One region of the Acetobacter sp. KSO5 genome, then DNA from elsewhere that is predicted to be linked to it. Evidence: riboswitches for the same ligand, from Rfam matches in the RefSeq annotation. Region 1 holds a riboswitch; the other holds the start of a gene.
The links. Region 1 has a riboswitch for cobalamin ahead of ACHQGU_RS02550 (DUF1636 domain-containing protein). Riboswitches for the same ligand answer to the same signal wherever they lie in the genome.
Positions count from the first base shown of each region.

Region 2: linked by a shared signal. The riboswitch ahead of ACHQGU_RS04125 (TonB-dependent receptor plug domain-containing protein) and the one ahead of ACHQGU_RS02550 (DUF1636 domain-containing protein) in region 1 are both predicted to bind cobalamin.

Region 1 covers NZ_CP172014.1:571,818-583,160, reverse strand. Annotated here, with positions in the region: gene ACHQGU_RS02580 (cobyric acid synthase) at 1-1,422, opposite strand, end outside; gene cobO (cob(I)yrinic acid a,c-diamide adenosyltransferase) at 1,437-2,063, opposite strand; gene ACHQGU_RS02570 (histidine phosphatase family protein) at 2,060-2,749, opposite strand; gene ACHQGU_RS02565 (cobyrinate a,c-diamide synthase) at 2,861-4,312, opposite strand; gene cobN (cobaltochelatase subunit CobN) at 4,309-7,845, opposite strand; gene cobW (cobalamin biosynthesis protein CobW) at 7,863-8,927, opposite strand; gene ACHQGU_RS02550 (DUF1636 domain-containing protein) at 8,924-9,346, opposite strand; cobalamin riboswitch at 9,503-9,763, opposite strand; gene ACHQGU_RS02545 (MFS transporter) at 9,782-11,014, opposite strand.
Region 2 covers NZ_CP172014.1:901,094-912,436, reverse strand. Annotated here, with positions in the region: gene ACHQGU_RS04170 (helix-turn-helix transcriptional regulator) at 1-408, opposite strand, end outside; gene ACHQGU_RS04165 (hypothetical protein) at 405-653, opposite strand; gene ACHQGU_RS04160 (hypothetical protein) at 643-915, opposite strand; gene ACHQGU_RS04155 (hypothetical protein) at 912-1,181, opposite strand; gene ACHQGU_RS04150 (hypothetical protein) at 1,144-1,269, shown strand; gene ACHQGU_RS04145 (glucose/quinate/shikimate family membrane-bound PQQ-dependent dehydrogenase) at 1,453-3,858, opposite strand; gene ACHQGU_RS04140 (aldose epimerase family protein) at 4,277-5,485, shown strand; gene ACHQGU_RS04135 (adenosine deaminase) at 5,506-6,528, opposite strand; gene ACHQGU_RS04130 (L-dopachrome tautomerase-related protein) at 6,548-7,669, opposite strand; gene ACHQGU_RS04125 (TonB-dependent receptor plug domain-containing protein) at 7,851-10,022, opposite strand; cobalamin riboswitch at 10,147-10,371, opposite strand; gene glnA (type I glutamate--ammonia ligase) at 10,495-11,343, opposite strand, start outside.

The DNA.
Region 1 (11,343 bases):
CGGCAGGCTGGCCTCATACCAGATCCCACCGGGGCGGAACGCAGCCCCGCCTGCACGGGCCAGCAGGGCCATGCGGGCCGCGCGGTGGCCGAACACGCCGTGCAGATACGTGCCGTAAACCTGCCCGCTGGCGGCGATGGCCCCCTCCCCTGCGCCGTTTAAAACCAGTAACGGGCGGGCGCGGTCCGGGCCAGTGGTGCGGCCAATGTGCATTTCATAACCGGACACCGGGGCTTGTGTGCCTGCAACGGTGCCGGATGTGTCTTCCAGATGTTTATCGTCACTCAGCACTGTTTCCACGGCCAGCAGGCCGAGGCCGGGGGCTGCGCCGGATGGGCCTTCCGTGCCGTGTGGGTCTGCGACAGTCTGGCCGAGCATTTGATAGCCACCGCACAGGCCCATGACATGGCCGCCTCGGGCCAGATGGGCTGTGAGATCCTCCGCCCAGCCTTCCGCCCGGAAAGTTACGAGGTCCGCCAAGGTGCCTTTGGAACCGGGGAGCAAAACGAGGTCACACTCCGGCAGGCGTTGCCCACGTTGCACGGGGAGAATTTGCACGCCCGGTTCTGCACACAGCGGGTCCAGATCATCAAAATTCGCAATGAGGGGCAGAAGGGGAATGGCGATGCGCAAAGGGCGCTGCGCGTTATCATCCCCGTTATGCACAGAGATGTACACAGGGGGCGTGGTGCGGCGGGCTGTCAGATTGGTGAGCAAATCGGCGGCGTCTTCTGCCGGCAGAGTGCGGACAGCGGGCAGGTCCGGCACAAGGCCGAGGGCTGTCCAGCCGGTGCGCTGGGCTATGAAGTCCATACCATCATAAAACAATGAGATATCGCCGCGCATTCTGTTGACGATAAAGCCTTTGATGCGGGCCGCGTCCTCCGGTGGCAGCACAACCTGTGTGCCCACCAGACTGGCGATGACGCCGCCGCGATCAATATCACCCACCAGAACCACGGGGGCGTTGACGGCTTCTGCAAAGCCCATATTGGCAATATCGCGGGCGCGTAAGTTGATTTCCGATGCGGAGCCAGCACCTTCTACCAGAACAAGGTCCGCCTGGTCTGCAAGGCGCTGAAAACTTTCGACCACAACAGGAAGAAGGGTGTCTTTACGTTTCTGATAATCCCGCGCGCCAAGGCTGTTCCGCACCTGCCCGCGCACGACCAGTTGCGCCCCGGTTTCGCCCTGGGGTTTGAGCAGGACCGGGTTCATGTCCACCGTGGGCCGCACACCACAGGCCCGCGCCTGCAACGCCTGTGCGCGGCCTATTTCCCCGCCCTCTGCGGTAACAGCGGCATTATTGGACATGTTTTGCGGTTTGAAGGGCCGCACCCGCAGGCCGCGCCGGGTAAACGCCCGCGCCAGACCTGCCACCAGAGTTGATTTTCCGACACTTGAGCCTGTTCCCTGCACCATGAGAACGCGTGCGCTCAAAACTCCACTCCCTGCTGGGCGCGGACGCCATTTTTGAAATGGTGTTTGACCAACGTCATTTCCGTCACCAGATCCGCCGCCTCAATCAGCTCCGGTTTGGCGTTGCGGCCTGTGACCACCACATGCTGGCCCTCGGGCCGGGCCGCAAAAGCTGCCAGAACTTCAGGGAGCGGCAGGTAATCATACCGCAGGGCGATATTGAGTTCATCCAGCACCACAAGGGCGACATCCGGGCGGGAGAGGGCCTCCTTCGCCACGGCCCATGCCTGCTGGCAGGCGGCAATATCCCGCGCGCGGTCCTGTGTTTCCCACGTAAAACCCTCGCCCAGAGCATGGAATTCCACAAGGCCCTCAAACCGGTCCAGCGCCCGGCGTTCACCCGTATCCCACGCCCCTTTGATAAACTGCACCACCACCACGCGACGGCCATAGCCGACCGTGCGCAGGGCCAGCCCAAAGGCGGCGGTCGATTTGCCTTTACCCGGCCCGGTATGGACCATGAGCAAACCTTTTTCGATCTGCTTGCCCGCGACTTCCTGATCCTGCACAGCCTTGCGCTTTTGCATTTTCTCGCGATGGCGGGCGGCTTCACTTTCCGGAGAGGACGGCGCGGCAGAGGTCATGTGAGGGTTTGTCCTGTATCAGTTTTGGGAAAAGTGAGGCTGACATCAGCCGGTGTGCGGCGGGCATCACGCGGCCAGAGGGGCACGACGGGAGCCAGAGCCGGTTCATCAGCTCCAACCTCTGGCGTAAGCCCGGCCGGTCCATTGACCATAAAAAGGCGCGCAAAACCCTGCGGCATGGAGGGAGCCAGCAAGGCGGGGGGAGTGCCAGCCGCCAGTGCGCTCAGCACCCGCAGGGGGCCGCCGTGAGACAGCACACAGGCAGGTGTGCCGGCCTGCTGCACATCCTGCCAGAAGGCCAGAACGCGGCGGCAGAGGGCACGACCGCTCTCCCCGCCCGGTGGCACAAAGCCCTCCGGGTCCGCAGCCCATGCGTCCAGCAGGCCGCGATCAATATCCTGCCAGGGCTGACCTTCCCATTCCCCAAAATCCATTTCTGCCAGCCGGGGGTCGATTCGTAAGTCCATCCCTGTGGAAGCGGCCAGTTTACGCGCCATCTGCTGGCAGCGTTCTGCGGGGGAGCTGTAGAGCACCCGGCAGACTGCGCCCTGTGCCAGCACAGCCAGCCCGGACGTGACCCGTTCCCACCCCGGGCGCAGGGCGACATCCTGCCGCCCGTAACACACGCCCTCCGGCACCATGACGGGTGCGTGGCGCACTAATAAAACAGGGAAAGACTGCGCCATTTTTCTCTCCTCAGCCAGAAGCGGCCGGTCTTTATAACCCCTGCCCTGACACCTCTGCTGTTGTAAACCACGCTTTTCAACGCAGCACCGTCCCGCCCGGCTCCGTGCATTTCACGAAGACCCGGTATGAGACCAGCCAGAATGTGGGGGCGAGGCCGGATGACCACAAGCCAGCACATGGAAAAATGAACCCGACACAGCGCCTCTGCGCCCACCGCATGGACCGAGGTCTGTGCCGTCTCCGGCCCGTAGGTTTGCAAGCGGTGCATCCGCCCCCGCTTCCACCACTGTTGCATAATGGAATTCATGCCCGCGCAGTGTGGTGCCCGCCTGCCCCAGCACGGAGGGCGCCAGCAGCGTAGCCTCCCGATAGCCCAGATTGAGCTTGCGCCGCGCAAAGGAGGTTACGTGGCCCAGCAGACCCGTCATGCGGTGGCGGGTGCCCTGCGCATCCTCCAGCGCCTCGCCCAGCACCATGAAGCCCCCGCACTCCCCATGCACCGGGCGCGTTTGCGCAAAGCGGGCCAGCCCCTGCCGGAAATGCTCTGCCGCCGCCAGTCGGCCTGCATGCAGTTCGGGGTAGCCGCCGGGCAGCCAGCACACATCGCAGGACGGGTCTGGCGCTTCATTCGCCAGTGGTGAGAACGGCACCAGCTCCGCCCCGGCCTGCCGCCAGAACAGCGCCAGATGCCCGTAGAGGAAGGAGAACGCGGCATCATCCGCGAGAGCGATACGCTGGCCGGGAGGTGGGAGAGCGCCGGGGGGGAGCGCCTGAATAGGAGCCGAACTGGAGCCTTGTAAGATGGCTGAGTTTAGGGGGGTAAACTGACTATTCGGAGCCTGTAAGAGCGTATCTGGCAGGAGGTTTTCTGGCAGGGGTCTGGCCGTGGCAAGAATGGCGTCGAGGTTGAGTTCGCGTTCGGCCTTGTCGGCCAGATCTTCCAGCCAGTCGGTCAGACCGTCATGTTCGCGGGCCTGCACGAGCCCCAGATGGCGCTCCGGCAGGGGTGTGCCGGGCTGGCGGAGCAATGTGCCACAGACGGGCAGACCAGCCGCCTCAATGGCCCCTTCCGTCAGTCTGGCATGGCGCGGGGACGCCACGCGGTTGAGCACCACACCGGCCACCTGCACGTCCGGTTGCCATGTTGCAAAGCCATGCGCCACCGCGCCCACCGTCTGGCCCTGCCCGGACACATCCAGCACCAGCAGCACGGGAATATTGAAGCGGGCGGCAATATCGGACGGTGAACCGCGCGCGCCATTGGGGGCGACTAATCCGTCAAACAGGCCCATGGCGGATTCCACCACCACGAGGTCCACATCCTGCCGGGCGGCTTCCAGTGTTGCGGCCAGCAGGGCCGGGTTCATGCACCAGCTATCCAGATTGAGGCCGGGGCGACCCGTGAGGGCGGCATGGAAGGCGGGGTCAATATAGTCCGGGCCGGTCTTGGCAGCGCCCACCCGGATACCCCGCCGCCGGAAGGCCGCCAGCAGGGCCAGCGTGACCGTGGTTTTCCCACCGCCGGACCGGGGTGCTGCCACCATGATAGCGCGTACGCTCATGCCCGTTCTCCGCTTTCCAGAACCTGCGCCACGCTGTTGCCGCGCGGGTGCCACAGGCCACGCTGCCAGACATCGGCAAAGCGGGCGCGCATGGCCTCACGCGCTGCCGGGTTTTCCCGCTGGAGGAAGGCATCACACGCCTCATCCCCCAATGTGGCCGCAAAAACCATATCGAACTGCTGGTCAAACCGCTCCGGCAGCGTGGCGGCAAACCCATGCAGGGCATCCAGCCCGCGGGCCAGTTCCGCAGCGCCTGCGTAGCCATGCTGCTGCATGCCCTCAATCCAGCGCGGGTTGGCCAGCCGCCCGCGCACAATGCGCGTCACTTCCTGCGCGGTGGCGCGCAGGCGGGGCCTGTCCGGGCGCGAGGTATCCCCATGCCACAGCGCAGGGCTGGCCCCGAGGGTTGCTGCCGCTGCGGCCAGACCGCCTTCATGAGCGGCGTTTTCCGGACTTTCCAGCATGTCAGTCTCCGCGTGGTCCTGCACATGCAGCACGGCATCCGCCTGCCCCAGAAGGGTGGCGAGTGCAGCGGCGTCCTGCCCGCCGTCTCGCCCGCCGCCATAGGTCCATGCGGAGCCTTCCAGCCAGGCTTTGCCCAGAGCGGCCTGATCCGCGCATGTGCCGGTTTGCAAAGCCTCTTCCACCCCGGTGCCGTAGGTGCCTGACGCTGCGCCAAAAATGCGGGCAGTGGCACGAGTGCGGGCTTCACCGTCCAGACCTTTGGCGCTGGCGGCCAGAGGATTCCATTCTGGCGGCTCTCGCCGGTTGGCGACGGCGCTGACAACCTGATCAAACAGGGCAATCTGATCGGGAAAGGCATCGCGGAACAGGCCGGAGATACGCAGCGTAACATCCACGCGGGGGCGATTGAGCACGGGCAGCGGGATAACTTCAAACCCGGTGACGTGCCCCGTGCCTTCGGCCCGTTTGATCTCCACACCCATCAGGCGGAGGGCGAGGGCCATGTCCTCGCCGCCCGTGCGCAGGCTGGCTGAGCCCCACAGGTCCATGACCAGACGGGTCAGCGGTTCGCCCTGTTCCTGCAAATGCCGTGTGAGCAAAAGCTTTTCCATTTTTTCTGCCAGAACCATAGCGGAGGGCGTGGGGAGTGCGCGCGGGTCCAGCGTGAACAGGTTGCGCCCGGTGGGCAGCACATCCAGCCGCCCGCGTGTGGGGGCTCCGGCGGGTCCGGGTGTGACAAACCGGCCAGCGAGGGCGGCCAGAAGCGCCTGTGCTTCCGCCGGGCCGCTCTGGTTGATGCGGTTTGCAATCTCTTCTTTCAAAGCCCTTTGCTTTTCAGAGGTCTGTGCCTCGCTCTGAATACGCTCATCCTGAGGCCTGCATGCCTGAAAAATAGCCTGTGCGAGCGTGTCGGCCTTCGGCGCGTTCTGGCCGAACACGTGCAGGCCATCCCGGATTTGCAGATCTTTTACGTCACAGAGATAAGCGTCCAGACGGGCCAGCGCTTCGGCCTCATCGTCCTCACCGGGGCGGACACCGCTTTCTGAAAGGACGCCGGTGCGGGATGCTTTTTCCAGAATATCCTTACGGAGCAGCGCACCCCGGCGCGGGTCCAGACCATCGGCCTCGGCATATTCGTCAATCAGCCGTTCCAGCGCCTGCATATCTGAGGAAAGGTCTGCCTGCATGACCGGGGGCGTCATGTGCCCGATGGTGACAGCGCCCAGACGGCGTCTGGCTGTGGCGGCCTCGCCCGGATTGTTGACGATAAACGGGTAGATAACCGGCAGATCCCCCGTCAGCACGGCAGGCGCGCAGGAGGCGGACAGCGCGGCGGCCTTGCCGGGCAGCCATTCCAGCGTGCCGTGGGTGCCCAGATGCACGAGCGCATCCAGCCGCCGCACACTGCGCAACCAGAGATAGAACGCAACATAGGCGTGGCAGGGTGGGCTGTCCGGGTCATGATACAGGGCTTTGCGGTCGGCCTGCCGCCCCCGGTCCGGTTGCACGGCCAGCGTCAGATGGCCCAGTTCTATTGCCCGCAGGTGAAATGTGGCGTCCTGCACACACGGGTCCTGCTCCGGCTCTCCCCATGCCTGTGTAACGGAAGCCATAAATGCAGCATCCAGCCCGGCGGCCAGAGCACGATAGGTGGCGACGCAGAACAGAGGCCGGGGGGCACTTTGCGCCAGCAGGGCCGCGAGCTGTTCCGGTTGCGGCAGAGGTGCTGCACCCGTCTGATACCCCTCCGCCCGCAGCAGGGTGAGGATGGAAGCCAGACTGGCGAACCCATCCAGCCCGACAGCGTGAGCCACGTGCCCGGTTTCCTGCGTGAGCCCTGCCCCCGGATAATCGGACAGGATGATGCCCACGCGCTTTTGCTCAGGGGACAGATACCGCAAACGTGCCCATGCCAGCGCACGGTCTGCCGTCTGGCGGATGCCGGGCAGATACGGCACGCGGGCGGCAGGCAGACCGGGGGGTGCTTCTGCGCGGAAGGAAATGGGAAGGGTGGCGATACTCCCATCCAGTTCCGGCAGCACCGCCTGCATGGCGAGATCCGACCGGGAGAGACCGCGCGGGCTGCGTTCCCACACCGCCTGCGTGGCCCCCGGTTGCAGCAGTTGCAGAATGGGCACATCCGCCCCGGTGAGGGGAGAGTCCCCTTGCGGGTTTCTGGAGGAAAACAGCGTGGCGTTGAGCAGGATATCCGGTTTTGACCGCCTCAGTGCCTCTGCAACCCCTTTGGCGACGACTGGATCTTTGAGCGAGGTGACGAAAAGCATCTCCACCGTGCAACCCTGCGCCGCGAGGGTTTCGGCCAGCAGATCCAGTGCGGCGATATCCCCTACCATCAGATGCGCGCGGTAAAATACCAGCGTGGCCCGCATGACACGGCCTGACGGCAGGCGGGTGGCCTCCCGATCAATCCCGTCTGCGGCTGTGGCTTTTACAACCGGAACGCCTGTCACGGTGCGATAGAGGCCCCACTGCGGCAGAGGCTCCGGCTGCGCGCCCTCATCCGGGCCTTGTCCGGCGAGACCGGCCATCAGGCGCAGGGCGTTCACCATATTGCGGGTTCCACCATGCTGAAAAAATCCGTTTAGGCGATTACGGATTTCTTCAGGAACGGTGGAGAGGTCCGCCAGACGGGTATCATCCTGCATGGGGACTGAGGCACTCGTTCCCTGCCGCATGGCCTCACCGGGCAGGAGGGCCAGCGGTACCTTATGCTCCCGGCACCATGCGGCCAGTTCCTCCGCGCCATAGCGCCAGTAATCCAGACCGCCCAGCAGACGCACCACCACACAGCGGGCCTGCGCCAGTGTGGTTTCCAGATACAGATCCACCGACATGGGGTGGCGCAACCGGGCCAGACTGGTGACCTGAAGAGACGGCGGTGCCCCCTCTGCCCCGTGTTCGGCCTTTAGCCGCTCCTGCGCGTGGAGCAGGCCGAGCAGATCGCTCTCCGTAAAGGAGAGGACCACCAGATCCGCAGGCGGCAGGCCGAGGTCTTCGGCCTCATCCTGCTCATCAAGCGTCCTGTTTTCCCGAACAAGGAGGTGCATAGGGCGGTCCTGCCTGTTTAACCGGCGGTGGTTGCGGCGGCATCTGCCGCGAGGGCTGCCGTAATGGCGGCCTCATCCAGCCCCTTCTGACCGATGACCACAATGCGGCCCGTGCGGGCGTCCTGCGGGGTCAGCAGGCGGTCAAACTCATGCCGGAAGCGTGTGCCCACGCCCTGCACGGCCAGACGCATGGGTTTGCCCTGCACGGTGGCAAAGCCTTTCATGCGCAGCACGTCATACCGGGCGGCGACATCCTGCAAGAGTGTCAGGAACCGTTCGACGGAAAGCTGCTCCGGCACGGTGACAACGAAGCTTTCAAAATCATCATGCTCATGCTCGCCATCTTCCGCATCATGGTGGGACGGACGGGCCTGAAGGTCTGCCTCGGCCTCGGCACCAAGGCCCAGCAGCACGGCGGGGTCCACCTTGCCATCCTGCGCACGGATAATCCGCACGGGGCGCGGGCAGAGCTTTTTGATCTCGGCTTCCACGGCGTCCAACTGGGCGGCGTCCAGCAGGTCGGTCTTGTTCAGCACAATCAGGTCTGCCGCGTTGAGCTGGTCTTCAAACACTTCGGCCAGAGGGTTGTCATGATCCAGTGAGGGATCCGCCTCGCGCTGTTTGGCCACGGCTTCCGGGTCATCCGCAAAGCGACCGGAGGCCACGGCGGGGGCGTCCAGCACCGTAATCACGCCATCCACCGTCATGCGGCTGCGCACGGTGGGCCAGCCAAAGGCCTTAAGCAGCGGCTTGGGCAGGGCGAGACCGGAGGTTTCAATCACCACATGTTCCGGCGGGTCGGCCCGGTCCAGCAGGGCTTCCATCGTGGGCAGGAAATCATCCGCCACGGTGCAGCACAGGCAGCCATTGGTGAGTTCGACAATATCATCCTCCCGGCAGCCTTCCACACCGCAGCCGCGCAGGATTTCTCCATCAATGCCCAGAGAGCCGAATTCATTCACCACCACGGCAATGCGGTGGCCCTGCGCTTTTTGCAGAATGTGCCGCAGGAGCGTGGTTTTTCCGGCCCCGAGGAAGCCGGTGATGATGGTTACGGGAACGCGGGCGGGTAAACCGGTCATGACGGGTCCTGTTCGGTTGCGGGCACGCGGCCCAGAATCATATCAGACAGTGAGGCCGGGCGGCGGGAAGGCATAACCGTGCCTTTGGCAGAGGCTGCGTAAAGTTTGGCGTAAGCCAGCAGATCTTCCGCTTTTTCCGGCCCGAGATGGCCGAGCAGCCAGGTCCAGCGGTTGGGCATGGAGATGGCCGCTGTGCAGCCCCGGTCACACGCAGCCAGACAGGCAACGGGACGCAGGGTGATGGGTTGCGGGCTGGCCTCCAGCACCGTTTGCAGGCGGTCCAGCAATTGTGCGCCCGGAGGATGCTCCATGGCGGGGCCACCGCGGCGGCAGGTGGTGCAGACATGCAGCACCGGGCCTTCTGCCGCAGCAGGAGGAGATGATGGGGGAGAGGCGGAGTGCGTAACAGACGCAGGCATAAAATTTTCCCGATCAGGCACCATCCCATGCGGAACAGCACTTAAACGGAGTGCACAACTGGTGCTCCTGCCGGGGCAGGAGTGATGCGCGGCGCGGCGCACCCTCGCCTTCCGGGCACCCCGCCGGACACGACACCTCAAACAACCGCCCGCCCCAAAAGGCGCACGGATGATGGCAGGTCTCCTGGCTTGTGTCGTGCAGGTCTGCGCGGGGGTTAACCATGCAGTCTGCGGGTCTGCCTGCCTTCCCGGCCCGGTGGGGGCCGGTGGCATGGACCTGCCCGGTTGAGGGGGCAGGCCCACAGCGGACCATGCAATCACTTACAGTTGCGGGGGCAGCGACGGCCTTGCAGCCGAAGCTGCGCACCGTTCTTCCCTTTTCATCCCTTGCGGGACACCATCATGCGGCTGAGCATCGCATAACCGGGGTATTTTTCAAGTCATGAGCGGACCGCGTTCCGCACACACCTGTTCCGCCGCCTCTTCATCCTCATGCTCGCCCAGATGCGCGGGGAAGGCATTACCGCTAAGCAGAATGACCAGCATGGAGAGCGCACAGACGCCAAGAGCCACCGGCACCAGAACGCTGACCCCATACACCGCCAGCAACTGCCCACCCAGTGCGGAACCAAGCAGAATACCAAGGTTGCTGGTGCTGTTGATGGCCGCCCCGGCCGTATCCGCCGTGGTGGCACGGGCGCGAATGGCGCCGGACATCATGAACGGAATGATGGACGCATAGCCCGCGCACCACAGAGCCGCGACACCCACGCCACCCCACGCTGGCATGAACTGGCCGCCCAGCAGCCCAATCCCCAGCGAAATAGCAGCCCCCGAGGCCAGCACCCCCACACGCGGCCAGCGGTCCACCATAAGGCCGGACGCCCACAGGCCGGACAGGCTGAACACCCCGATAAACAGCAGCGCCACACTGACGGAGGTTTCCGGCAGGCCATGCGCCATCAGCAGCGGGGCGATGTAGGTGTACACCACGTTATGCCCGACAAAAAACAGCGCATTGGCCGAGATTACCCACGCAAAAGCCCGGACAGACTCACGCGGCACCTTATACGGCCCGGACGGACGCCCGGCGGGTTTGATGACTGGGGGCAGACAAACCGCAATCAGCACCGTCAGGACCGCAGCCAGACCCGCCACGACCATAAGGGCCACGCGCCAGCCCGCCAACTGGCTGATGGCCGCCGTTCCCGGCACGCCGAGCACGCCCCCCATGGAAGACCCGCCAAACACAAAAGAGATGGCCCGGCCTGTCAGTTTTTTAGGAACCAGATGGGCCGCGTAGGCGGACACCATGGACATGAGCAGCGCATGCGCGCCCCCGCCAATCGCGCGGCCAAAGCACACGATGCCAAAGGTGGGCGCGAAGGCTGAAATCAGGTTGGAGACCACATACCCAGAAAGGGCGATAAGCAGCAGACGTTTGCGCTCGACGCGCGCGGTCAGCACCGTCAGCGGGACAGCGGCCACCGTGACAATAAGCGCATAGGCGCTGACAGCAAGCCCGGCGCGGCCTGTGCTGATGTTAAAAGCGCGCGCCATATCCAGCAGAAGCCCAACGGGAGCAAGCTCACTGGTGATAGCCGTAAAGGTTGCCGCGCACAGCGCGACAAGGCCGATCCGTGTTGAAACAGAAAGCGTGCTGAACACTGTTTTCACCCTTGCTCAAAGCGTTCGTCAAAGGGCGGTGTCCATATCGTATTTTTTCTAAAAATCTTCCCCTAAAAAACCGCTGCAACAATTCGTGAACAGGAGAGTGAGGTTGGCGGGTTTTACGAAACCCGCCCCTGCTCAGATCGGCCACGCCAGCAGCCGCGGAAAAGCTGGGGAAATGCCCCACAGGCCACATGCCGGAGGGCGCACCTGCCCCATGCCAGCCACCGGGTGGGAAGGAAGACAATTTTGTGACGGGAGGGGGTGAGGCGGGAGGAAGAGGGCAACCGGGCAATCCCCTGCCCTCTTCCCAACCCGAATCAGGG
Region 2 (11,343 bases), 330 kb from region 1:
ACTGTCCGTATCCACGCGCACGGCATACGCGTCTCCCGTTACGGCGCAGGGGAGCGTCACATCTTCCCACAACACGCCGTTAGGGCGGCCTGTGCTATCAAACAGGCCGCTGCCACGCAGGAGGGAGAGTGGCAGGCCGCGAATGCGCCGCGCCGCAGCAGCCCCCTGCCCGCGTCCCTCGCCTTCCAGCCTCCGAATAAAATCCGCAGGAGAAATTTTGAGAACATCCAGCGCCCGCAGCAGGGTGGGTAATGCCATCCACCGCATGTCACCATGCGGGCTGATCCTGCGAGACGGATTAAAGGTGGTCGGGTCCAGTCCCGCCGCACGAGCAAGACCGGAGGGTGTCAGCCCCTGTTCCAGCGCCAGTGCATCCAGCGCCTCCCACAGATCATCCGGGCGAATCATTCATGTGGTGCAGACGCTGGCTTGAGCCCGTCTGCGATTTTCAGCACTTCCCGCGCATGCCGAGCCTCACCCTCATCGGTGACAAAAAAGCGGCCCTGTCCGTTATCCCGCACAAAGCCCATGCCTTCCATCCGCACCAAACACGGATCATCCCGCTGCCCGGCGGGACGTCCCACCGCTCCCGCCAGACACAAACGGTGCAGGGCGGAGCGACAACAGGTTTCCAGATACGGTTCATTCCACATGGGATGCAGGATCATCAATCACTACGGGGAATGCAAGCGGCTTCTCTGCTCCGGCCGCATTCGGCGCCAAAACCTGCTGAAAATAGGTTTTCAGATCAGTCGTTCCCTTTGAAGGGCTGGCAGGCATATCATAGGCCTGCGTGACAAAAATCTCTGTCATATGGGCGTAAGACTGCGCGGCACTGTCTGAAAACCCATTCCGACGATACGCTGCCAGCCACTCGGCTTTGGGAAGAGACGCCACGCGCACCGGCTGGTTCAAAACCTCCCCCTGCACTTCCGCCACATCCTCTGGACTATACTGCTCCGGGCCTTCCACCGCATACACGCCGACTTCAGAGACGGGCTGGCTGGCGGGTTCAGCACAAAGGCGCGTCTGGCTTTTTGAAACAAGGCGGCCAGAGCTGATGTGTCCTGCACATCCAGTATCGCTGCCTCCGCCCCTTTCTGCCGCCACGCTTCGGCTTTTTCCGCACTTCGGGTTACGACCGTGACAGCCTCTCCCGCCGCCAGCAACGCCCGCGCCACACTGCCCCCGACATGGCCAGTGGCTCCCATGACCACGTACATTTACGCCCCTTTTCTCACCCACATTCTGGCAGGCCATCTCTGGTAATGCACCCGTTCCGAGGCCTGTGCTTACAAAGCCCCTTCCTGTCAGAAAAACAGGTGGCGCTCTACCCCTGCACGCCACGGGCACAGCCTCATTTTCCCCATAAAAAAAGGGACGAACCCGTTTCCCGGTTCGCCCCTTCCCTTACGTCATGCCGGAACACCGTCCGGCAACAGTTTGGTCAGATCAATGCTTTTCCGCACCATCCGGCAGCGCATAGGCCACAATATAGTCACCCAGCTTGGTGCCGAAGGAGCCGTGGCCGCCGTCGGCTGTCACCACAAACTGGCGACCATTGGCTTCATACGTCATCGGTGTGGACTGACCACCGGCAGGCAGACGGTCCTGCCAGAGCTGGCGACCGGTCGTGACGTCATACGCCCGGATGTAATAATCCGCCGTGGAGGTCAGGAACGCCACGCCACCAGCCGTGGTCAGCGGGCCACCCAGAGACGGGATACCAACCTTGAAAGGCAGCGGCAGCGGAGAGCTGTCCCGCACGGTGCCGTTGCGGTGCATCCACATGATCTTGTTGGTCTTCAGATCAATGCCCGCCACATAGCCCCAGCCCGGCTGTTTGCACGGAATACCCAGCGGGGAGAGGAACGCATGCAGGTCCACACCATACGGGGTGCCATATTGCGGCTGCACACCACTTTCTGAACCGGACGGCCCGACATTCGGATTCGGCTCAGCCGGGTTGCGCGGCCCACGCGGGATAAGGGTAGAGACAAACGGAATGGCAATCGGGTTGGTAAAGGCAATCTGACGCACAGGGTCCACAGCCAGACCGCCCCATTCAAACATGCCCAGATTCCCCGGGAACACCAGCGTGCCCTGCTCGGACGGCGGCGTAAACGGCCCCTCATAGCGCAGTTTCTTGAACATGATGCGGCACACCATCTGGTCCAGCATCGTGCCGCCCCACATGTCCGCATCCGTCAGGTTTTTCTTCGGGCGGAAAGTGAGTTCGGAATAAGGCTGGGTAGGAGCCACATGGTCACCGGGGGCTGCACCCTGCGGCACCGGCGTTTCCGGAGCGGGGACAATCAGGTGCCCGTTGCGGCGGTCCAGCACAAAGATGTTGCCCGTCTTGGCCGGAGCATACAGCGCCGGAACCACCGTGCCGTCTGCCTGACGAATATCGACAAGGCTGGGCTGGGACGGAATATCCATATCCCACAGATCATGATGCACCGTCTGATAGAACCAGACTTTCTCACCCGTATCGGCGTTCAGTGCCAGAATACCGGAGGCATAGCGTTCCTGATCGGCAGAGCGATGACCGCCCCAGATATCCGGCGTGGCCACACCCGTGGGGATGTAGATCATGTTCAGCCGGGCATCGTAAGACGATGTAATCCAGGAGTTGGGAGAGTTCGCCACATATTTGTGGGTGTCGGACGGCAGTTCGTTCGGGTTGGGGTTACCGGCATCAAACGCCCAGACCAGACGGCCCGTATACAGGTCATACGCACGCGTCACACCGGAGGGTTCATGCGTGGAATAGTTATCCGTCACCGCACCGGAGACAATAACAACCTTCTGCGTCACCACCGGCGGAGAGGTCGGCTCATAGAACCCGGCCTCATGCATCGGCATGCCGCCCTTCAGGTCCAGTTCGCCATCCTGACCAAAACCGTGGCAGCGCTCACCCGTTTCCGCATCCAGCGCAAACAGGCGACCATCATTGGTCGGCAGGAACACGCGGTGGCTGCACTCGGTAGGAGCCGGTGTGCCATCGCTCGTCACATCACCGGGATGCATCTCAGAATAAGAGACGCCACGGCACGTCATGTGCTGGAAGGTCGGGTTGTACTGAAGTTTCGGATCGAACTTCCACCGTTCCTTGCCCGTGGCCGCATCCAGCGCAAACAGGATCTGGTGCGGGGAGCAGAGATACAGTGTGTCGCGCACCTTGATGGGCGTGACTTCATCCGTGAATTCTCCCGGGTCATTCGGGGTCTTGAGGTCATGTGTGCGGAACACCCATGCCACTTTCAGACCTGACACATTGGCCGGGGTAATCTGCTTAAGCGGAGAATAACGGTCACCAAACTGGGTGCGGCCATAAGCGGGCCAGTCGGCATCGGCCGCATCCTGTGCATCACCCGGCACAATGGCAGCCTGCGGGCCTGCGGAGGGCAGAACGCCGGCAAGATCCTGCGGGTCCTGCGTCAGCGCAAAGCCATAGACTGCCAGACCAGCCACCACGCCCAGCGCCAGCGGCGCACGCCCCATGCGGGAGTGCGGGTAGAGGTCTCTGGTCACAAATGGCAGGAGCATCCACAGGCCCAGCGGCAGCAGCACGTCCCCACGCGGGGCCAGCGCCCAGAAGTCAAACCCGACTTCCCCCACGGACCAGATGAGTGTTGCGAAAACCAGAGCGGCATACAGCCACAGGGCTTCCTGCCGACGCCGCCAGAGCAGCGCAGCCGTGACCAGCAGGACCAGCCCGCACAGCACATAAAAGAGAGAACCGCCCAGAGAAGCGAGCCATGCGCCGCCTCCCGTCAGGAACAGGCCCAGCACTGCCACAAGGACAGTCGTAATCAGTAACGGCATACCGGGCCGCGAAGATGGTGGCGTCATTCAGGTCAACCAATGTTGTCAGAAATGTAAGAAAGGACCACAACCGTATAAGATAAATTCATTTTTTTCCAGAAAAATTCTGGAACTGCGTCGCGCCCGATAGAAAACAGAGCAACTGATTGCTCTACGCACCCACGCGGCATGCTTTTTATCTTTTCTCAAGAAAGAACACAGGCTCTCTATCCTGAAGAAATAGAAATTTCTTCAAGAAGTCCTGAGAGAATTTTCTTTTTTTATCGACTCAATTCTAAAAACATTCCAGACAAGACTGTCAAAACATACAAAACCACAGACAGACACCGCCCGGCCCGTGGCCCTGGACATGAACTTTCATGCCCTCATGACGTTATTGGCCAGTATACGCCAACGCGACGTACGGGCATTTGTTCCGGCCAGTACACATGAACGGTCTTACACCATGACTTCACGCTTAGTTTCGCCTGCTGCCAGACCACACGGCCTCATGGGCCGCCTCTCCCGCTCCGCAACACTGGGGCTGGCCGCGCTGGGGGCGCTGCTGCCGTCCCTGTCCCACGCGGCCCCGCCCGGTGCGTTTGAAGCCGAGCCGTTTGGCGCACTGGCAAACGGGCAGAAAGTCTCGCGCTACACGCTGCGCAACAAGGCTGGCCTCACCGTGCAGTTTCTCTCTTATGGCGGGGTCATTACCGCCATTTCCACCCCGGATAAGACCGGAAAACAGGCCAATATCGTGCTCGGTTTTCCTACGCTGGAGGGCTACGCACGGGATAGTGCAGAAGGCGGCCTATTTTTCGGCGCGCTGGTGGGACGCTATGCCAACCGCATTGCAAAGGCGTCGTTTGATCTGGACGGCACGACCTATCACCTCCCGGCCACTGAACCGCCGAACACCCTGCATGGCGGCCGGAACGGGTTTGATAAAAAGATATGGTCTGTCAAAAAACTTTCCGATCTGAGCAACGCCACCGGTGCGGAACTCACACTGGTCAGCCCGGATGGGGATGAAGGCTTCCCCGGCACGCTGACGGTCCGTGTGTCCTACATTCTGGACGACAGTAACCGCCTGAGCATCCGCTACCGCGCCAGCACCGACCGCCCCACCGTTCTGAACCTGACAAACCACAGCTATTTCAATCTGGGCGGTGAAGGCTCCGGCACGGTGGAAAACCACGTCCTCACCCTGAACGCGGACCATTACACCCCAACGGATGATGCCTCCATCCCCACCGGTAATATTGCCAAAGTTGACGGCACACCACTGGATTTCCGCACACCGCACCGGATTGGGGAGCGACTGCGCAGCACGTTCGGGCAGATGCGCCACGCCAAAGGGTATGACCATAACTGGGTTCTCACCGCGCCAACCGGTCCGGCCCCCCGTCTGGCCGCCACGCTGACGGACCCGGCCTCAGGCCGCACCCTGTCCGTTTTCACCACGCAACCCGGCATTCAGGTTTACACAGGCAACAGTCTGGATGGTCGTTATGCTGGCCCGTCCGGCCGGACCTACCGACAGACAGACGGCATTGCGCTGGAAACCCAGTTTTTCCCGGACTCTCCGCACCACGCAAACTTTCCCTCAACCGCGCTCAGACCGGGTGAAGAGTTTGACCACACCACAGTCTTCGCCTTTGGGGTTCAGCCGTAAAAGCTCCTGACGGCCCGGCTTCAGAGAGCCGCAGGATGACGCAGCAAAAACGCATCAAGCCTTTCAAGCTGGTGCGTCAGGGCATCGTCATTCAGGAACGAGCCGAGGAAGCTGTTCCGGGCCAGCGTTGCAACATCCCGGTTTGACAGTTTCCCTGCATCAACGAGCGCGCGGTAATTCTCCGCAACATAGCCGCCAAAATAAGCCGGATCATCCGAGTTCAGCGTCGCCCGCAGCCCCTTTTCCAGCATGATATCAATGGGGTGGTTCCGCAAATCCTCCACCACACACAGCTTGAGGTTGGAGAGCGGGCAGACTGTCAGCGTCATGGCGTCCCGCGCCAGACGGCTGGTCAGAAAAGGATCTTCCAGTGAGCGGTTGCCGTGGTCCAGCCGGTCCACCCGCAGGATATCAAGGGCTTCATACACATAGGCGGGCGGCCCTTCCTCCCCCGCATGGGCCACACGCTTCAACCCGGCATCGGCTGCGGCGGCAAACACTTTTGCAAACTTTGAGGGTGGATGCCCAACTTCTGAGGAATCCAGCCCGACACCGCTAATCTGGTCAAACCATTTTTCAGCTGATCGGAACATCGCAAAAGCGGACTCTTCATCCAGATGACGCAGAAAGCACAGGATCAGCAGAACACTCATCCCGTGCCTGCGCCGGGCCTCTTCCACCCCGGCAAGCAGCCCTTCCATCACCACATCAAACGGAACACCTCGCAGCGTATGCGTTTGGGGATCAAAAAAGATCTCGGCATGGGTTACGCCATCTGCCGCTGCACGATCAAAATAGGCGACGGCGAGATCCCGAAAATCCTCCGCCGTCAGCAGCACATCCGCCCCGGCGTAATAGATATCCAGAAAGTCCTGCAATTTTGTAAACTGATAGGCTTTACGCACATCTTCCACAGAGGAAAACGGGATGGAAACCCGGTTCCGCCGCGCCAGCGCAAACATCAGTTCCGGCTCCAGACTGCCTTCAATATGCAGATGCAGCTCAGCTTTTGGGATAGTCGAAATAAAATCCTGTGTAGACATTTTTGCCCCATCTCACCTTTTACTGCTGTGCAGGCTGAGTTGAAGCTGCGACTTCAGGCGGGGTAATACGCACCAGAATATACGGGCGTTCCTGCATGTCCTTGCCATTATGGAAGTCCGGCAGGCGCGCCCACTGGCCGACTGTCAGCAAAATGGTGTTGCCATCAAACGCCATGCTGTCCGGTGCAATCAGACGGGCATCCTGCGCAACGAGGGACAGACTGCCATCCGGTGCGCGGCGCACCACGGCATGGCGCTCAATATCCGTTACATACAGGCTGCCATCAGGGGCGGTCATCATGCCGTCCATAATCCCGACTTCCCCTTCGTCCTTCACGGCAGCTTCCAGCGTGGCTTCCGTGGCGTTGGGGTCTGCCAGCACAGCTGTCGGCGCGCTGTAGAGGCGGCGGGAGGACAGCGGAGACCAGTAAAGGCGCGTAGAATCCGCACTCAGGGCCACACCGTCCACACCGCCCTGCGGCACGGTGGGATGCTCGGCATCATACCGGCCAAGGCGACCGTCTGCTTCCATCACAAAACCCGGCACCGGGCTTACGGACACGGTTTCTTCCAGAATACGCCGCACCTTGCCACTGGCCAGATCCACCACCAGCAGAGCGGGGTGCGTGGTCTGGGACGTATCGCTGACAAATGCCGTGCCGGCGCTGCCATGGGTGAGGTCAACGCGCACATCATTCACATGGCTGTCTGGCCGCACGGCGGGCGCGCCAAACGCATAACGACGGACAATCCTGTTCGTCTTCGGGTCAATATGCAGCAGGGCCGGTTTGGCTTTGGCCTTGCTGCCAGCACGCACGCCTTCATCCAGCAGCCAGAGCTGGCCGTTGGCGTCCACCGTCATACCCAGCGGAGAGATAATCCTGCTCTGCGCGGCTTTGCTGGGGAACGGCGTCAACTGCCCCTGCGTCCACGTAACCAGCACCGGGCCTTTATGCCGCTGGGCGCTGGTGGGGAGAGAGAGCACAATCCGCCCGTCCGGCAACCGCGCAATGCCGGACGCCTGCACATCCGGGAAGCGATCCGCCACCGTCACATTCCCGCTGGTGGTCCAGTTATGCACCGTGCTGTCTTCCGCCAGCGCCGTGCCGGACACGGATGCGCAGAGCAGGCCCATCAGCATGCCAGACCGCACCAGTGCCTTAAGCGTGCGACGCACCGGCTGGCGCTGTGTGGACTGTGTTTCGGGGCGTTGCGTGACCATACGGGAAAAACCTTTCTGAAATACGTCTCAAACTGTCTTGTCACTCTAACGCATGGCGTAAAAAAGGCCATTTGCCTTCTGGCATGCGCCCCGTGCGGGATCAGTAATTCAGCGTAAAGCCACCATATCCGGCGCGACCGGGCTGGAGGTAGCCAATCGGGTCTTCATACTGCCGGTTAAGCAGATTATCCGCCCGCGCAAAAACCGAGATATAGCGATTGATTTTGTAATGCGCGGTCAGATCAATCGTGAAATAGCCGTGCCCCTTGCCACAGGTGCTGCAATAGTTTTCACCCACCAACGGATAATCCCGCCAGCCGCTGGTGTAGAGAATATTGCCAGACAGCGTGAAATCCTTCACCGGGGACCATGTGGTGTTAAAATTGAACTTATGCTGCGGGCGGCGCTGCAACGGCGCATTATTTTCCGTATCCCGCGCGTGGGTCCAGGTATAGTTCAGCGCAAAGCTGAGCGTATTCAACGCCTTCCAGTCCAGGAACGCTTCCACGCCATACATCCGCGCATGGCCCACATTGCCGTAGGAATAGATGTAATCCCCCCACGCGCTCCCTGCCAGTGGCAACACGTAGGATGAAGACTGGATGAGATTCCGCACCTTGTTGTCATACCATGTGGCGCCAAAATGCAGTTTGTCATGCAGCAGTTTCTGCTCCACGCCCACATCGTAGCCAATCATGGTTTCGGCTTTCAGGTTAGGGTTGCCCTCTTCCCCCCAGCCTGCCCCACGCTGATTGACAAACAGCTGATACAGCGACGGCGCATGGAAGCCTGACCCGGCACTGGCTTTGATGATGGTCCCGGTGTTCGGCACATGAATGGCCGGGGCCACACGCCAGGTGACATGGTTGCCGTAGCGGGAATTGGAATCATACCGCACATTGGCCGCGCCGTAGAGAATGCGGTTCCAGTTGCCTTCATACTGCCCATAGCCCGCTGTGGTATCCATGCCTGCTGTAGTGTGCATGGGTTCGGTCGGGTCACTGGTCGAGACATCAATCGTGTCATGAAAATGCTCTGCACCCACAAGAAGAGTCCCGTATTTGCGCAGATCCACCGTGCCGTGCCAGTCCACCTTGAGGCGGGTTGAACGGTAATAGTACGGGTCCGTCATGGCGGGCTCACCATCTGCATAAGACCCGTCCTGCATGTAGCGGCGGCGGTTGGTCATGTAACCGAGCCCTAAAACCTGATCAAACCGCCCGCCGAAGGAGGAAAGATGCGCTGTGCCGCGCACAACGGCCTCATTCTGCGTATTCTGGTCCCGGATCAGCTGGTCACCGTTATACGGCGTGAACACGTCATCATACGATGTGAAGGTATGATAATTGGCCTGTATCAGGCGCGCCGTCAGACCAAGATCAAAATTATGCGTGACATCATAACCGAGTTTGACGTTTGCGCTGCGGTTATCATTCCGGTCGCCCGCGCGGCGCTGGGCACGATTGGCCTCATTATACCGCTCAATATAACGCGGGACTTCATGAAAACCGTCGGTGCGGTAATGGGACAACACGACATTATAATGGAACCGCCCGCTGCTGCCGGACGCGCCGAAGGCCTGATTGAACGTGCCGTAAGACCCACCCTCAATCCGCACAAACGGTTTGAAGCGCCCTTCGCCCTGTTTGGTGTTGATATCAATCACCCCGGCCATGGCATCTGCGCCATACAGGCCGCTCTGCGGGCCACGCAGAATTTCAATGGAGCCAATACCGTCCGTTACAAACTGCCCGGCATCAAACGCATTATCGGCGGAACTGCCATCATTGATGTCCATGCCATCAATACGCACCTTCACGTCATTGGCGTTTGAACCGCGCATGAAAATGGACGTTGTGCCGCCAAAGCCGCCGGACCGCACCACATTCAGCCCCGGCTGACGCGCCAGAATATCGGGCAGCGTGCGCCGCTGCTGGGTGGCAATCTGCTCATCTGTGACCACGGTGACGCTGGAGCCCACATCATCCGCCCGCACCGGCCTGCGCAACGCACTGACCGTAACCACTTCCGGCAATCCCTGCGACGGGCTAAGCGAGACAACTGTACGCCCCGCTGGTGCCGTGCCGACCGGCTGCTGAGCCGCTGCACCGGCCCGACCTTTCAGAGTCTTGCCGGAAGAGGCGGCTTTATGTGCCTGAGATTTGCCTGAGGGCGTCTGTGCATCAGAAAGGGCAGCAGCCTGCGCTACCCCGCCATAGCCAGCCACAGCCAGAATGGTGGAGGTTGTCAGCACGCAACGAAGGAAGGTCATAATACTCGTATCCTGTGGTCAGCCGTTGCCACAGGACAGCGTCTCCGGCCTGCCCCATACGGCACAGTAGCCGGGGCAGAACTCAGTTACGCACGCCAACACACCCCGACTGGCGTTTCCTGGTCGCAACCACTTGCTGGATGGCAGGTCTCCTGGCTTGCGGCGTCGCAGCTGAGCAATCCCTTCCCGGAAAAACACCATCTCCAGTGGGCCGAACGCCTTGCGTCCGGACTACTCAGCCATACCGCTTACAGTTGCGGGGACAGCCCGGGACTAAGGCCAGCGAGGCCTGCACCCGGTTCCCTTTTCATTCCCTTGTGTGGGGGAAACCATCACAGGCGTTGTCTTATCGCCTCACCCCGCCGAGTCAATCACCCAAAAGGCACAGTGCAGCCCGAGCGCAGGCACAAAAAAACGCGGCCCTCCGAAGAAGGCCGCGTTCCTGATCGACTGAACCTCTAAAGGAGAGGGATCAGACGGAGTAGTACATTTCGAACTCAACCGGGTGAGGCGTGTGTTCAAAGCGATACACGTCTTCCCACTTCACCGTCAGGTAGCTTTCGATCTGGTCTTTGGTGAACACGCCACCAGCCAGCAGGAACTCATGGTCAGCGGCCAGAGCTTCCAGCGCTTCACGCAGGGAGCCGGCAACCGTCGGGATCTGCTTCAGTTCTTCCGGCGGCAGGTCATACAGATCCTTGTCCATGGCATCGCCCGGGTGGATCTTGTTCTTGATGCCGTCGATACCAGCCATCAGCATGGCGGAGAACGCCAGGTACGGGTTGGCCGTCGGGTCCGGGAAGCGGACTTCAACGCGCTTGGCTTTCGGGTTGGTGGCATACGGAATACGGCAGGACGCAGAGCGGTTGCGCGCAGAGTAAGCCAGCAGCACCGGAGCTTCAAAGCCCGGGATCAGACGCTTGTAGGAGTTGGTGGACGGGTTGGTGAAGGCGTTCAGCGCCTTGGCATGTTTGATGATGCCACCGATGTAATACAGGGCGGTATCGGACAGGTCCGCATAGCCATTGCCTGCAAACGTCGGTTTGCCGTCTTTCCAGATGGACTGGTGAACATGCATGCCAGAGCCGTTATCGCCATAGATCGGCTTCGGCATGAACGTGGCGGTCTTGCCATAGGAATGGGCCACGTTGTGCACGCAGTATTTGTAGATTTGCATGAAGTCGGCAGAGCGGACCAGCGTGTCGAACTTGGTGCCCAGCTCATGCTGAGACTGTGCGACTTCGTGGTGCTGCTTTTCAATCGGCAGACCCATCTCACCCATGGTGGCGAGCATTTCGGCGCGCAGGTCGTTTTCGCTGTC